Endozoicomonas sp. GU-1: one gene and its partners. The protein of the gene in region 3 interacts with the protein of the main gene of each other region in a pairwise test. Links are inferred from orthologs where the notes say so. Each region holds a gene or a part of one and is shown on either strand. Other genes may lie near its edges.

Region 1 (5,366 bases), 820 kb from region 3 along the record:
GTTCAAATTAGCGATAGCACGCTTCATGGCGGAATGTTGCCTGCTGGGCCTGAACTTGAATGGTCATCCGGTCACCCCGGATTCGGTGGTCATGGCTTATCACTCCATCGGGGCAACACTGGAGCTGGCACGCTTCAAGTCGGAATGTTGCCTTAGGTATCTGCTGTTGAATGGTCGACAGGTTACACCGGATGAGGTGGTTAAGGATTTCCCGGATAGTCCGGGAGGCAAACTGGGGATAGCCCGTTTTAAAACGGAATGTTGCCTGAAGTGCCTGCCGTTGAATGGTCGGCAGGTCACACCGGAGGAAGTGGTTAAGGATTACCCGGATAGTCCGGAAGGCAAACTGGGGATAGCGCGCTTTAAAGAAGAATGTTGTCTAAGGGGCTGGTTGCTGAATGGTCAGCAGGTGACACCGGATGAAGTGGTTAAGTATTTCCCGGATGGTCCGGTAGGCAAACTGGGTATAGTGCGCTTTAAAGCAGAATGTTGCCTTAACAGCCTGCCATTGCATGGCCAGCAGGTCACAGCGGATGAGGTGGTTAAGGAATATCAGGTGGTCGGGGCACCACTGTCGCTGGCACGCTTCAAAGCGGAATGTTGTCTGAGGAGCTTGCTATTGCATGGTCGGCAGGTGACACCTGACATGGTGGCAAAGGATTATCAGGCCGCCGAAGCCCCGCTGGAGCTGGCACGCTTCAAAGCAGAATGTTGCCAGCGGGGGCTGCTGTTGAATGGCCAGCAGGTCACGCCGGATGCGGTGGTTAAGGATTATCAGGCCATTAACGCGACACTGCCGCTGGCACGTTTCAAAGCGCAATGTTGCCTGAGGGGGGTGCCGTTGAATGGCCAACGGGTTATACCGGAAGCGGTGGTCAGGGATTATCAGGCCGTTAAAGCGACACTTGATCTGGCGCAGTTTAAGGGACAATGTTGCTTTAGAGGGAAGCTGTTGAATGGTCAACAGGTTACACCGGATGAGGTGGTTAAGGAGTATCGGGCAGCCAGGGCAGCACTGGGGCTTGCCCGTTTCAAAGCGGAATGTTGCCTGAGGGGTATGTTGCTGAATGGTCGGCAGGTTACAGCGGCTGCGGTAGTTAATGATTTTCCGGCAAGCCCCGAAGGCAAACTGGCCTTAGCGCGATTCAAAATGGAGTGTTGCCTGCGGGGCCTGGCGTTGAATGACCGACGGATCGAACCGGATATGGTGGTTAAGGATTTACCGAAGTGTTCGGACAGTAAACTGGCGATAGCGCACTTCAAAGCCCAGTGTTGCCTGAGGAGCATCTCACTGAATGGTCAGCAGGTCACACCGCATGAGGTGGTCAAGGGTTTTCAGGCAATCAGGGCAAAACTGGCGCTGGCATGTTTCAAAGCGGAATGTTGCCTGAAGGGTATGTTGCTCAATGGCCAGCAGGTCACAGTGGCTGAGGTGATCAAGGATTTTCCGGTGAGTCCGGAAGGCAAACTGGGGATAGGGCGCTTCAAAGCGGAATGTTGCCTGAGGGGCTTGCCGTTAATGGATCGGCCGGTGACACCGGATACGGTGGTTGAGGCGTTTCCGGACAGTCCGGAAGGCAAACTGGGGATTGTGCGTTTCAAAGCAGAATGCTGCTTCAGGGGCTTGTTGTTGAATGGTCAGCAGGTCAACCCGGATGAGGTGGCTAACGACTATGTCCGTGATGGTTGGCTGCTGGAAAGGGCTATTTTTTATTCCCAGCTGGCATTGAATGCAAGAATAGTGCATGGCTCCTATCTGGATAACCAGAAAGTATTGGCAGCGTTTAATACAGTGCCCGGGGATCATTCTTCAAGACAAACCAGGTTTCTGATTCAACGGCTGGAACAATTTCAGCCCTATGATGAAGCCAGCGAGGTTCAGGCCATTTTTCAAGAAGCCTGTCAAACCTTAAACAACTTATCGGTCAAAGACGATGAGCAGCATCGAGTGCAATGTATCCTGAAATTCATGGCGATGCAGCATGAGCTGCCAATGAATCATCAGAGCGTATCAGCAAAACAGGTATTGCAGTCCATCAATACACTGAGGCACTCATTTCAGAATTTACGCCTGCATTTCTTCTTCCTGGCTCATTGCTACAGTAAGAGACTGCCTATTGATGGACGACAAATCCATAAGGATCAGGTGTTGGAGTGCCTTAATAATTTCCCTGAAGGAAGTAAGCAGCGCCATGCGTTGGGCTGCTGGTTTGAACAATACAGCTCCAAAGCCAATATACCTGATCAGCGGCTGTTTCAACCGGTTATCCCCAGAAGTGATATTGGCAATTATGGCTGGGTAGCAAAACCGTTAGAGGTATCCGATGGCAATTCTGGCCAGGAAGACCTTTCCCATCCTCGGGTTAAGGAGTTCAGGAATGCACCAGATAATGCATCGGTTGCTCAGGCATTATTTTCCACCATTGTGGCTCAAACCCGGAAGCAATGGGCAAAAACAGGGGTACCGGGGGTATCGGACAAGCATGCTCAGCGGTTAGATGCGCTGACGCTAAAAGCACTGGAAATTATTCAGGACGTCAATCGCTCTTATGCCAATCCCCCCATTCTGATTACTGGTTCATACGCCCGTTTTTTGCAGAACCTGTGCACTGCTTTTAATGATATTGACATTATCTGTACGACAGAAAAATCGGCCACCATACTCTTTGAGAAGTTGCAGGCACTGAACACCGATGAGGATTCAGAAATCACACAAAGCATTACCTTCAGGCCGGTCCCGGGGTGTCAGGCGATTAAATTGCCACAGGCCTGCAATATTGATCTTAGATACGGTGATTTGGGTATCAAAACGATGGGGCTGCAAGTCAGTGTGGACTCCAGAGTCATTGATACGAATGGAGCACGACTGGCCGTTCACGTTCCTGGCGTTGAACGGCCGGTATGGTGTTTGTCGTTTATTGAAGAAACCAGATTATTGAACGATGCGCTGGCATACCTTGTTGAGAACCTTGATCCGCTGACAAGGAAATTGCAAAGAGGGGTTGTATTTGACATACCTCGAACCCTTCTTTTTAACAAGCCCCAGAACGCCCATGAGCGTATTTATGGCTTGCTGATACGCTCACTGCTTACCCTGAATAAAGCCCGGCAGTTTATCGCCCTGCACTGTGAGGAAGAACCCGAAACATCAAACAGCCGGAATGACCGGCTTCGACAGGAACAACAACGCCTTCATGTACTGACTGGGAATCTTCAAATAAAATTGGCCAGCCATGTGTGCCGTGATGATTTTGAGCGCAGGGTTAACGGCTGGCTGGCGACAGCTCAGCTCGTCAATGATTACCAGCTGAAGAGGCAGGATTTTGTCAAAGAGCTGCTGACGATGATGAATCCTGAATAATACCAATTCCACCTTCTAAATATGATGCTTGCTGATAACCTGTGAAAAATTAAGGAGAAATGCTATGGGTCTGTTTGATGCCTTACTGGGCAATGCAGGTGAGATGAGCAATACGGAAGCAATGGAGGATCTGGCAACCATTCTTAATCCGTCGGAGTCCATAGAGCTGGCCTATAAAAGCTGGTGCGGGATATGGTGGTTTTGACCAATCACCGGTTGATTCTGATCGACAAGCAGGGGCTTACCGGACGCAAGGTTGAATATCGCTCAATACCTTATAAGTCGATCATTATGTTTACTGTTGAGTCTGTAGGCCATTTTGATCTGGATGCTGAACTGAAACTATGGATTTCCGGCCAGCCAGAGTCAATGCAGATGGAATTTAACAGCAAAACCAATATTTATAAGCTTCAGGCACTCCTGGCGGCAAAAGTGGCAGGGCAGTAGTTGCTTGCCAGCCAGTCGTTGATAAAGGCCACCATCGTGGCCTGTTCGGTTTAGCCCTGGACTCTCAGCAGGTTTGAGAGTGCCGGATTGGGTTTGTCGGCGGCTTTGAAAATCAGTGCGATTTTGCCAATCGTTTGAATGAGATCAGAGTTTGTCGCGCTGATCAGTTCGCTGACCAGTTGCTGGCGGGTTTCCCGGTCGCCAATGGCGAATTTCACCTTGATCAGTTCATGGTCATTCAGTGCGCGTAATGTTTCTTCAACCACGCCATCTGTCAGCCCCTTGTCTGCCACAATGACGACAGGGTTCAGGTTGTGGCCGATGGTACGGAAATGCTTCTTTCTGGCTGCATTCAAGCTCATGTTTGCTATTCCTGATAATTTCTTTAATAACGAATCGTCATACACGATATCTGATGATGGGTATGACCGTATTTTTCCAGAGAAGTTTTCGTTAATGCAGGTTGGGGACAGAAAAGTACTGTTCATGGAGCGCTTAACGGTCATTGACTGGGTGTCGAAGAGAGCGAATTAATGTCCAGCGCCGTGGACTGCGGAATGGGTCTCAGGCTGGCAGCATTTAAGTCACTCGACAGCATATGCAAGCTTCTGGTGGCGCATGCTATCGCTTTCTGGCTGCTGAGGGAAGTGTGCCTGCTGTTCGAGGCTGCCCGTATAAGTGGTGACTTGTCTCTTCGGCAGTGGTTGAACAATACGTATTATGCTGATGGTGTTACAGCTGTTAGTGATTACTGACTCCACAATAATAAACATGCCAAAGCGTTTGATCAGCACCAGTGTGTGGAAAGTGTTGGCTTGTGGTGCGTAATAACCCCTAATCATCCGCTTAATCTTTTATTGTCTTCTGCTGTCACCGCCATGCTGTATAAGATATTATCACCATGACTTTTACTTTACCGGCTGATGGAAATCTCAGCTTTTGTCAGGTGTAAACTTTTACCCCTTTCGGTTTTCGGTTTGATGTTGTCCAAATATTTTTCAGGCAACGTCTAGGAGCCTGTCCGAGAATAGACTGCCCTACTGCGGTGGCAGCAAATTGGTCTAAAAATTCCGTTTTGTTCGGCAAATAGCCCCGCTATTCACCTCACAAAACGAAATTTTTATCCTCAATTTTCTGCCATCCTCGCTATGGGGTCGCCTAGACGGGCGCTATTCTCGGACAGGCTCCCAGGCTTAATTTACAGGCAGTTTGCAAAAAGATTATGGCGAGATCCAAAAGTAGTGGTCGCTGGTTAAAAGAGCACTTTGATGACCACTATGTAAAGCAGTCGCAAAAAGATGGCTGGCGATCCAGGGCCAGTTATAAACTTCTGGAAATTCAGGAGAAGGATAAACTCTTTCGCCCGGGTATCCGGGTGGTTGATCTGGGTGCGGCACCCGGTGGCTGGTCTCAGGTAGCAGTTGAGTTAGCGGGTGATCAGGGGCGGGTGGTTGCTTCTGATATTCTGCCAATGGATCCTATCGCCGGGGTTGACTTTGTTCAGGGTGACTTCACAGAAGACGCGGTGCTGGAACAAATACTCGAAACCATCGGTTCG
Region 2 (5,457 bases), 860 kb from region 3 along the record:
CAGATTGACGGTAGGCATCGGCCAGAACCACCTGCTTTTCACGGTCGGCATTCGCCATGATACCTTCTGCCATCTCCTGACCACGGGAACGATAGTCCTGGGCCTCTTTCTCACGCTCGGATGACATCCGCTCAAATACCGAGTCACTGACCTGGGGAGGCAGGTCAATCCGCTTGATACGTACATCCATAACACTGACCCCCAGCTCATCCTGGGCAACTTCATTCAGCGTTGTGGTCAGTTCTTCCATCATCTCGTCACGCTGGCCGGACACCACTTCGTTCAGAGTGAGGCTACCAAACTGGTTCCGCATGCTGGACTCAGCACGCTGGGCAAGCAGGTTACTGGCACGGAATACATCGCCTGCCGTTGCGCGGTAGAAGTCGTAGACGTTGTGAATGCGCCACTTGATGTAGGAATCCACAATCACGGCCTTCTGCTCAAGGGTCAGGAAACGCTCGGATGGCACATCCAGAGTCTGCAGACGGCCATCAAACACCTTAACCTTGTCAACCAGCGGGATTTTCACATGCAGGCCCGGAGGAATACTGTCACGTACTACCTGACCAAAACGAAGTTGCACCGCCCTCTCCCGTTCGGAGATAACGAATAAACTTCCCCACGCCAGTATTACAACAACCAGAGAAATAATCAGTCCAGTGAAGGCTTTCTGACTCATCGACTTACCCTCCCCCCACTGACTCGCGAGCTATTGACGCGTTTATTCAATTCTTCTGTCACCCGGGTGGTAATCTCGTTTAATTCCTGGGCAGATAACTGTCTGGATGGCACTTTGCTGCTACCATGGGACTGTGTCAGTTTATCCAGCGGCAGATACATCATGTTATTGCCACCTTCAACATCCACCAGTACCTTGCTGGATTTACTGAACACGTCTTCAATCGCCTCAATATACAGACGCTCGCGGGTTACTTCAGGTGCCTGTTGGTACTCACCCAACAGTTTCACGAAACGATCCGCTTCACCCTCTGCCTTGGCTACTACCTCATCACGGTAACCGTTGGCACTCTCAATAATACGCTGAGCCTGACCACGGGCTTCCGGAATGATCTTGTTGGCATACACCTGAGCCTTGTTCTTGGCCCTTTCTTCATCCTCACGGGCGCGGATAACGTCATCAAACGCTGCCTGCACTTCTTTGGGAGGATGGGCGCTCTCGATGTTTACCTTGGCCACATTAAGGCCGGTACCGTAGCTGTCCAGGTAAGCCTGAAGGCGATCACGCACTTCGATACCCATCACCTCACGACCTTCGGTCAACACCTGATACATTTCGGAGCCACCGACAACATGACGCAACGCACTCTGTGTCGCCTCTTCCAGACTCACCAGCGGCTTGGCAACGTTGAGAACATAGTGCTTGATATCATCAATGTTGTACTGAACCGACATGGCCACCTCGACGATGTTCTCGTCTTCGGTCAACATTTGCTGCAAGAGGTTATAGGTCCGAAGTTCAGTCACCCGTTCCTGAAACTTGGTTTCAATGGGAGGGAAGTACATATGCAGGCCTGGGCCAACCGTCTCTGCATACTCACCAAAGCGCAGGATGACGGCCTGCTCTTTTTCATCAACGGTATAGACCGCATTCCAGATGTAGGCTGCAACAGCGAGTATCAGGATGCCAATAAAAATGCCGGAAGAGGAGCCTGCCTGAGCACCACCACCGGAGCCACCACCGCCTTTGCGGCCACCCCCAAACATGGAATTCAGTTTTTCCTGAAATTTGCGAAAAGCATCGTCCAGGTCCGGTGGTCCTTGCTTATCGCCTTTGTTACCACCGCCCCATGGATCCTGGTTGTTTCCACCCGGCTCGTTCCAGGCCATATATGTCTCCGTAGAGTCAGCATCAGATTGAATTTTGGTTTGAGCATCCCTGTTACTGGGGACAACAGGCGATTAAATCCATTGCCGGTCCATCAGAGGATGTGCATACCATAGTTACCTACAGACCTTGAGAGTCCCAGGTATGACATGACGTCGCAGGATAAATTTCCAGAGCAGTCATCAACTTCCACTTCGCCCTTCACTGCAACACAGGAGCGTAAAAAATGCAATGTATCCGTACCGTCCGGAATCCTGACCAGCCTTTACAGGCACTCAATAAGACGTACCCGGTAAAGATAGTTCCTGAGCCAGATTGTAGAGTTTGGATAGCGAATAGCGCAAGCCGAATTGGTAAAGACCGCAACGGATTTTCTTTACAAACACCAAATCAGAGCTGTTTCGCCCAAATTTCATCCATCTGTCCTGATGAAATATTCTGTCCAGCCAGGAACGCTTTTTATCATCTGCGACCACACTTTTTGACTGCATAAACAGTACATACTGTTACTGGCACAAAGCCAGCAGAGACAGCGAGAAGGTAATATTGAAGATAAAAGACATCGTACGTATTGACCTGAGCCAATACGCACAAACCGCAAGAGCTTACAGCATGGAATTAAAGCAACTCTCACTCAGACCTTCCTGCTTGGAAAGGCGCTCAAAGTCAGACTTTGGCAGGCGAATATCCAGAACCACATCACCACTATCGGAGTAGGCTTCGGATTGAATAGCACCAAGCTGATAAAGACGGGCACGGATACGTCCCTGGGCAGGTTTCAGGGTTAACTGTCCCTGCAGCATATCATCAGAAAGCAACTCTTTGATGGCGTCCTGCAGCAGATCAGCACCCTCTCCGGTCACTGCGGAAACCCAGACCCGCACAGGACGCCCTTCATCATTGCGCTGGATTTTCGGCTCTACCCCCTGTAACAGGTCAATTTTGTTATAGACCTCCAACTGTGGCACTTCATCCGCATTGATCTCTTTCAGTACCGAATGAACCTGATCCATGTTTTCCAGACGCTCCGGATCATGGCTGTCAATAACATGCAGCAGAAGATCAGCCTGACGGGTTTCCTCAAGGGTTGCCCGAAATGCCTCCACCAGCTTATGAGGCAGGTGACGTATGAAACCCACCGTATCCGCAAGAACGACAGGCCCGATATCTGGCAAATCAATTCGCCGCAGTGTTGGGTCAAGGGTGGCAAACAATTGGTCAGCCGCATAAACCACCGACTCGGTCACGCGGTTAAACAGTGTCGACTTGCCAGCGTTCGTATAACCGACCAGTGATACCTGGGGAACCTCTGCCCGCTGTCTGGAACGTCGCCCCTGCTCCCGCTGCCTGCGCACCTTTTCCAAACGACGGCTAATGCTTTTGATGCGCGCCCTGAGAAGACGACGGTCAGTTTCCAGCTGGGTTTCACCCGGTCCTCTCAGGCCGATACCGCCCTTTTGCCGTTCAAGGTGAGTCCAGCCGCGAACCAGTCGTGTGCTCATGTGTTGCAACTGAGCCAGCTCAACCTGAAGTTTACCTTCAAAGGTTCTGGCACGCTGGGCAAAAATATCCAGAATCAGTCCGGTACGATCAATAACCCGGCATTTCAGCTCTTTTTCCAGATTACGTTCCTGGCTCGGAGAGAGGGCATGATTAAACAGCACAACATCGACATCGTGCAGGACAACCAGCTGACGGATTTCTTCAACTTTGCCGGGACCGACAAAGAAACGGGGATTGGGATGTTTGCAGCCTGCGGTAATAAATGCGGCAGACTCAACGCCAGCGGAGCGTACCAGCTCCATAAATTCCTGGGGGTCTTCCCGCTCACGCTCATCGTTCAATTCCAGATGAACAAGAACTGCGGTTTCACCACCCTCATGGCGGTCAAAAAACAAATAGATCTCCTAAACAGCCACGAACCGCACGAGCTGAGAACCAGCTAACAGACAACCTGAAAACAAGACTGCGCCACATGGCTCATTTTTAAAATAAATATAAACACCTGAAGGCACCTCAGGTGCCTTCAAGATGCATCAACAGAATTACTCATTCTCAGGCTGATCAGTACCCTGCATCGGCAAACGAACCGGACGGCTGGGAACGACAGTTGATACGGCGTGCTTGTAAACCATCTGGCTCACCGTATTCTTGAGAAGAATAACGAACTGATCGAAAGACTCAATCTGCCCCTGAAGCTTAATACCATTAACCAGGTAGATAGAAACCGGCACGCGTTCTTTACGCAGCACATTCAGGTAAGGGTCTTGTAGAGAATGCCCTTTTGACATTTCTGTACTCCTTTTAATTCTCGGGTTTTTGAATAGCCTTGTTTCACTTTGGGGAGGACTATCCGCTGGACCGGCTGTGCCAGTACTCATTGTTCAATATATGTACAGCCTATGAAATGCCGACTCACATTAAGCTAACCCAACACCGCACTCAATAAGTAATACTAGCTACTCCAACCAGTCCTGCCGGAACAATTAGAGGTTCTAAGGTACTACTTTATTAAGCAATAAGTCTAAACAGCCAATGGTTTATGGAAGAAAGTTACATTTACACCCTTGGCATTCCTCAGGGCTATGCACTTTACCTCATGACTATGAATTATACCGATGCTATTTAAGGGCACCCTCCAAAACTTTCAAGGCATCACCCGGCAGGTTGTTGGAAAACGTATCAAGCCAGTGAATATCAGGCCAGCTTCTGAGCCAGGTTAACTGCCTTTTAGCCAGTTGTCGGGTCGCAATAATACCTCTTTCGACCATCTCATCGTAGCTTAGTTCCCCAACAAGGTAAGACCAGGCCTGACGATAACCAACGGAACGGACAGAAGGCATGGTAACATTCAGGTCCCCACGCTGATAAAGCCGGGTTGCTTCCTCCAGAAAACCGTTCTCGAGCATCATTCTGAAACGCAGTGCAATGCGTTCATGGAGCACAGAACGGTCTTTTGGAGCCATCGCCAGGCTGACAATGCCATAGGGTAAACATTGTTCCTTCTGCTCCCTGTGCCATTGAGACAGCGGTTTACCAGTCAGCTCATAAACCTCCAGGGCGCGCTGCAAGCGCTGGGTATCCGAGGGTTTTATTCTCAGTGCTGCTTCCGGATCAACGCCTGAGAGCTGCTGGTGCAAAGATGCCCAACCCCGATCCCTTGCGCTATCCAGCAGCCGTTGACGAACCCCGGCATCGGCAGCGGGCATGGTCGCCATACCGTCCCTGAGCACCTTAAAGTACATCATCGTACCACCAACCAGCAGAGGTATTCTCCCACGGGCGGTGATATCGGCCATCAACGCCAGGGCATCCCGTCGAAAATCGGCGGCTGAATAAGATTCCGCCGGATCAAGAATGTCGATCAGGTGATGAGGCGCTGCCACCAGAACCTCAGGTTCCGGCTTGGCAGTGCCAATATCCATCCCTTTATAAATAAGTGCCGAGTCAACACTGATGATCTCAAAAGGCAGCTCTTTGCTGAGTGCTACCGCAAGGTCAGTTTTGCCTGAAGCGGTAGGACCCATCAAAAATACAGCGGGAGGGAGCCGCTTTTCCTCATGCGCGGACATAGGAGAATGTGTACCTGAAAATAATAAAAATGTGATTCT
Region 3 (3,081 bases):
TAATTTATTCTTACCAAGCAGCTGCTGACGATAAATGCCCAGATTCTGTCGCTCTTTTTCCGGGCCACGGGTAATGACCAGGGGCCAGGTGATCAATGGTGCAGCATCCCCTGGCCAGCAAGTCTGAATTGGCAGCCGGGTTAAATCAATATCATCACCTTGCACTACCACTTCCTGACAAGGTGCCGATTTAACCACCTTTGGTCCCATGTTCAGCACCTGCCTGAACAGCGGCAGCTTTTCAATGGCATCTCTCAAGCCTTTTGGGGGATCCGGCTCTTTCAGGTAGGCCAACAGCTCACCCACTTCCCTCAGTGCACCGATATCCTTCTGCCCCATCCCCAGGGCAACCCGCCTCTGCGTGCCAAACAGGTTCGCCAACACGGGCATATCGAAGCCTTTGGGGTTTTCAAACAATAGGGCGGGCCCCCCTTTTTTCAGGGTTCGATCACAGATTTCAGTCATTTCCAGAACCGGGTCAACTTCAAACGTGATTCGCCTGAGTTCCCCCTGTTTTTCCAGCTGATCAATGAAATCCCGGAGATCCTTGTATTTCATGAATATTTCTTCTTTGGCTCTGACTTTTTCAGGCTTTGGCAGTTTTCTCCTGAACAGTGAAAACTACGTCAGTCGAAACAGGTGATAAAGAGATTATTGCTGTCTGATTATGAGGATCGAATAACCGAAGCTTGCCTTTCACGGTCTTTTCGGCCCGCAAAATGAACGGACTGAAAGATCAAAGTCTGACCAGGTAGTTGCGCAATGGCTCATTGGTAGAAACAGGCTTGCAGGGTGCTTTGGCCTTATCCCCCGGCAGAGACTGTGATCGTGATCGACATCCTTCTCACAGTCCTTCCTGTGGGAATAAAATTACTTCCGTTTCATGGACTGGAAGAATTCTTCATTCGTCTTGGTGTGCTTCATACGGTCCAGCAGGAATTCAATGGCCTGAATTTCATCCATTGGGTGCAGGATTTTACGCAGAATCCACATACGCTGAAGCTCTTCTTCCGTGGTCAGCAGATCCTCACGGCGAGTACCTGACTTGTTGATACCAATAGCAGGGAAGACCCGCTTTTCAGCCGCCCGACGGTCAAGGTGGAGTTCCATGTTACCGGTACCCTTGAATTCCTCAAAGATAACCTCATCCATCTTGGAGCCGGTATCAACCAGTGCGGTTGCCAGAATGGTCAGGCTGCCACCCTCTTCAATGTTACGGGCAGCACCAAAGAAACGCTTCGGACGCTCAAGGGCATGAGCATCCACACCACCCGTAAGCACCTTGCCGGAAGAGGGAATCACGGTGTTGTAAGCACGGGCCAGACGGGTAATGGAATCCAGCAGAATAACAACGTCTTTCTTGTGCTCTACCAGACGCTTGGCTTTTTCCAGCACCATCTCGGCAACCTGCACATGACGTGAAGGAGGCTCATCGAAGGTAGAGGCGACCACTTCACCGCGCACGGAACGGGACATTTCGGTAACCTCTTCCGGGCGCTCATCAATCAGCAGAACAATCAGGTAGCACTCCGGATTATTACGGGTAATGTTTGCCGCAATATTTTGCAGCATCAGTGTTTTACCCGCTTTAGGAGGAGAGACAATCAGGCCACGCTGACCTTTGCCGATGGGAGCTACCAGGTCGATAATTCGAGCGGTTAAATCCTCTGTTGCACCATTTCCCATCTCCATAGTGAGACGGTCCTGGGGAAACAATGGCGTAAGGTTTTCAAACAGGATTTTATTGCGGGCATTTTCTGGTTGGTCAAAATTGATTTCATTCACCTTGAGGAGGGCAAAATATCTTTCTCCCTCCTTCGGTGGACGAATTTTCCCGGAAATCGTATCGCCCGTTCTCAGATTAAACCGGCGAATCTGACTTGGGGAAACATAAATATCGTCCGGTCCCGCCAGATAGGAACTATCAGCGGAACGGAGAAATCCAAAACCATCCTGGAGAATTTCCAGAACACCGTCACCATAGATGTCTTCACCACTGCGTGCATGGCGTTTGAGTATGGTGAAAATTACATCCTGCTTCCTGGAACGGGCAAGGTTTTCGAGACCCATTTCATTCGCTATCGCCAGAAGTTCAGGAACAGACTTTTTCTTCAGTTCGGTAAGATGCATAACCAGTAGTGTGCGAATGTTAAATTGAAAGGTAAGTGGCCGTTGTCTTTGCAGGAAGATCAGAAAGTATTTGACTTATTATGATAAAGGACAGCTAAGTGTTGATTGATGCCTGCGAGTGTTTATAACGGCTGCCCTGTCTGGGCCATATCCCTGAGGTCAGAAGATTCCTGACAGCCCTGTGTAATTACAGTCTATATCCATTTCTGGAAAATAATCAAGAATTAAGACTTCGTCAACTGAATTGATTTAAAAATTTAATCAAATGGCTATAAAATTGAGGCCAGTCAAGTGGCTGTAACGGTCTGTCACAACCACCAATGACCAGCAATTACAGATTGCTATCCAAAAATGCGGTCAGCTGTGATTTGGACAGGGCACCCACTTTCGTAGCTTCTACGTTGCCGCCCTTAAACAGCATCAGCGTAGGAATACCACGCACACCGTATTTTGGCGGGGTTGCCTCATTCTCATCAATATTCAGCTTGCAGACGGTCAGTTTGCCGTCGTAGTCCTGGGCAATTTCATCAAGAACGGGGGCAATCATTTTGCAAGGACCACACCATTCAGCCCAATAGTCAACCAGTACCGGACCTTCCGCCTTCAGAACCACTTCTTCGAAGGAGTCATCTGTCACTTTGACAATTTCGCTCATGGAATGGATCTCCTAACCAGGGTACTTAATTAGTACTTAAAAGTGTTTAAAGTAAACTCAGGAGCCTTGACCGAGGGCAAGCCAAACAGGCTGCCAAAAGATATCACCGGCCCAGAACTGACCTATTATGCCTGATTCATGGAATTTTGTGGCTTTTTTTTCTATAAAAATGCCATTGAGCATGGAGGCTTATAAGATTGCCATATGACACAGGCCTGTTTTTCAGTCATCAGTGTAGCTTTGCCCAGGGCAATACAGCCAGTAGGATTTGTGTGCATAACTCGATTAAAGTTAAC

Evidence for each region. The genes of interacting proteins can lie anywhere in the genome.
Region 1: the proteins of rho (region 3) and O3276_RS18440 interact in binary tests that used the Escherichia coli proteins (3 or more experiments, as listed by UniProt). The link is inferred for Endozoicomonas sp. GU-1 from one-to-one orthologs.
Region 2: the proteins of rho (region 3) and hfq interact in binary tests that used the Escherichia coli proteins (3 or more experiments, as listed by UniProt). The link is inferred for Endozoicomonas sp. GU-1 from one-to-one orthologs.

The regions. Positions count from the first base shown.
Region 1 is NZ_CP114771.1:4,455,832-4,461,197, forward strand. The notes cover bases 2,515-5,362. They hold O3276_RS18440 (YhbY family RNA-binding protein), read right to left. Parts: upstream 4,171-5,362; coding sequence 3,859-4,170; downstream 2,515-3,858. Other genes in these bases: O3276_RS18425 (hypothetical protein), read left to right, coding at 2,515-3,361; O3276_RS18430 (PH domain-containing protein), read left to right, coding at 3,426-3,566; O3276_RS18435 (PH domain-containing protein), read left to right, coding at 3,554-3,808; O3276_RS18445 (hypothetical protein), read right to left, coding at 4,393-4,650; rlmE (23S rRNA (uridine(2552)-2'-O)-methyltransferase RlmE), read left to right, coding at 5,031-5,362. Also shown: more of O3276_RS18425, read left to right, coding at 1-2,514; more of rlmE, read left to right, coding at 5,363-5,366.
Region 2 is NZ_CP114771.1:2,778,390-2,783,846, forward strand. The notes cover bases 2,515-5,453. They hold hfq (RNA chaperone Hfq), read right to left. Parts: upstream 4,138-5,453; coding sequence 3,892-4,137; downstream 2,515-3,891. Other genes in these bases: hflX (ribosome rescue GTPase HflX), read right to left, coding at 2,515-3,744; miaA (tRNA (adenosine(37)-N6)-dimethylallyltransferase MiaA), read right to left, coding at 4,468-5,373. Also shown: protease modulator HflC, read right to left, coding at 1-679; FtsH protease activity modulator HflK, read right to left, coding at 676-1,848; more of hflX, read right to left, coding at 2,452-2,514. UniProt on the Escherichia coli protein: RNA chaperone that binds small regulatory RNA (sRNAs) and mRNAs to facilitate mRNA translational regulation in response to envelope stress, environmental stress and changes in metabolite concentrations.
Region 3 is NZ_CP114771.1:3,637,283-3,640,363, forward strand. What follows is about bases 1-2,837. They hold rho (transcription termination factor Rho), read right to left. Parts: upstream 2,131-2,837; coding sequence 871-2,130; downstream 1-870. Other genes in these bases: ubiD (4-hydroxy-3-polyprenylbenzoate decarboxylase), read right to left, coding at 1-558; trxA (thioredoxin TrxA), read right to left, coding at 2,462-2,785. UniProt on the Escherichia coli protein: Facilitates transcription termination by a mechanism that involves Rho binding to the nascent RNA, activation of Rho's RNA-dependent ATPase activity, and release of the mRNA from the DNA template.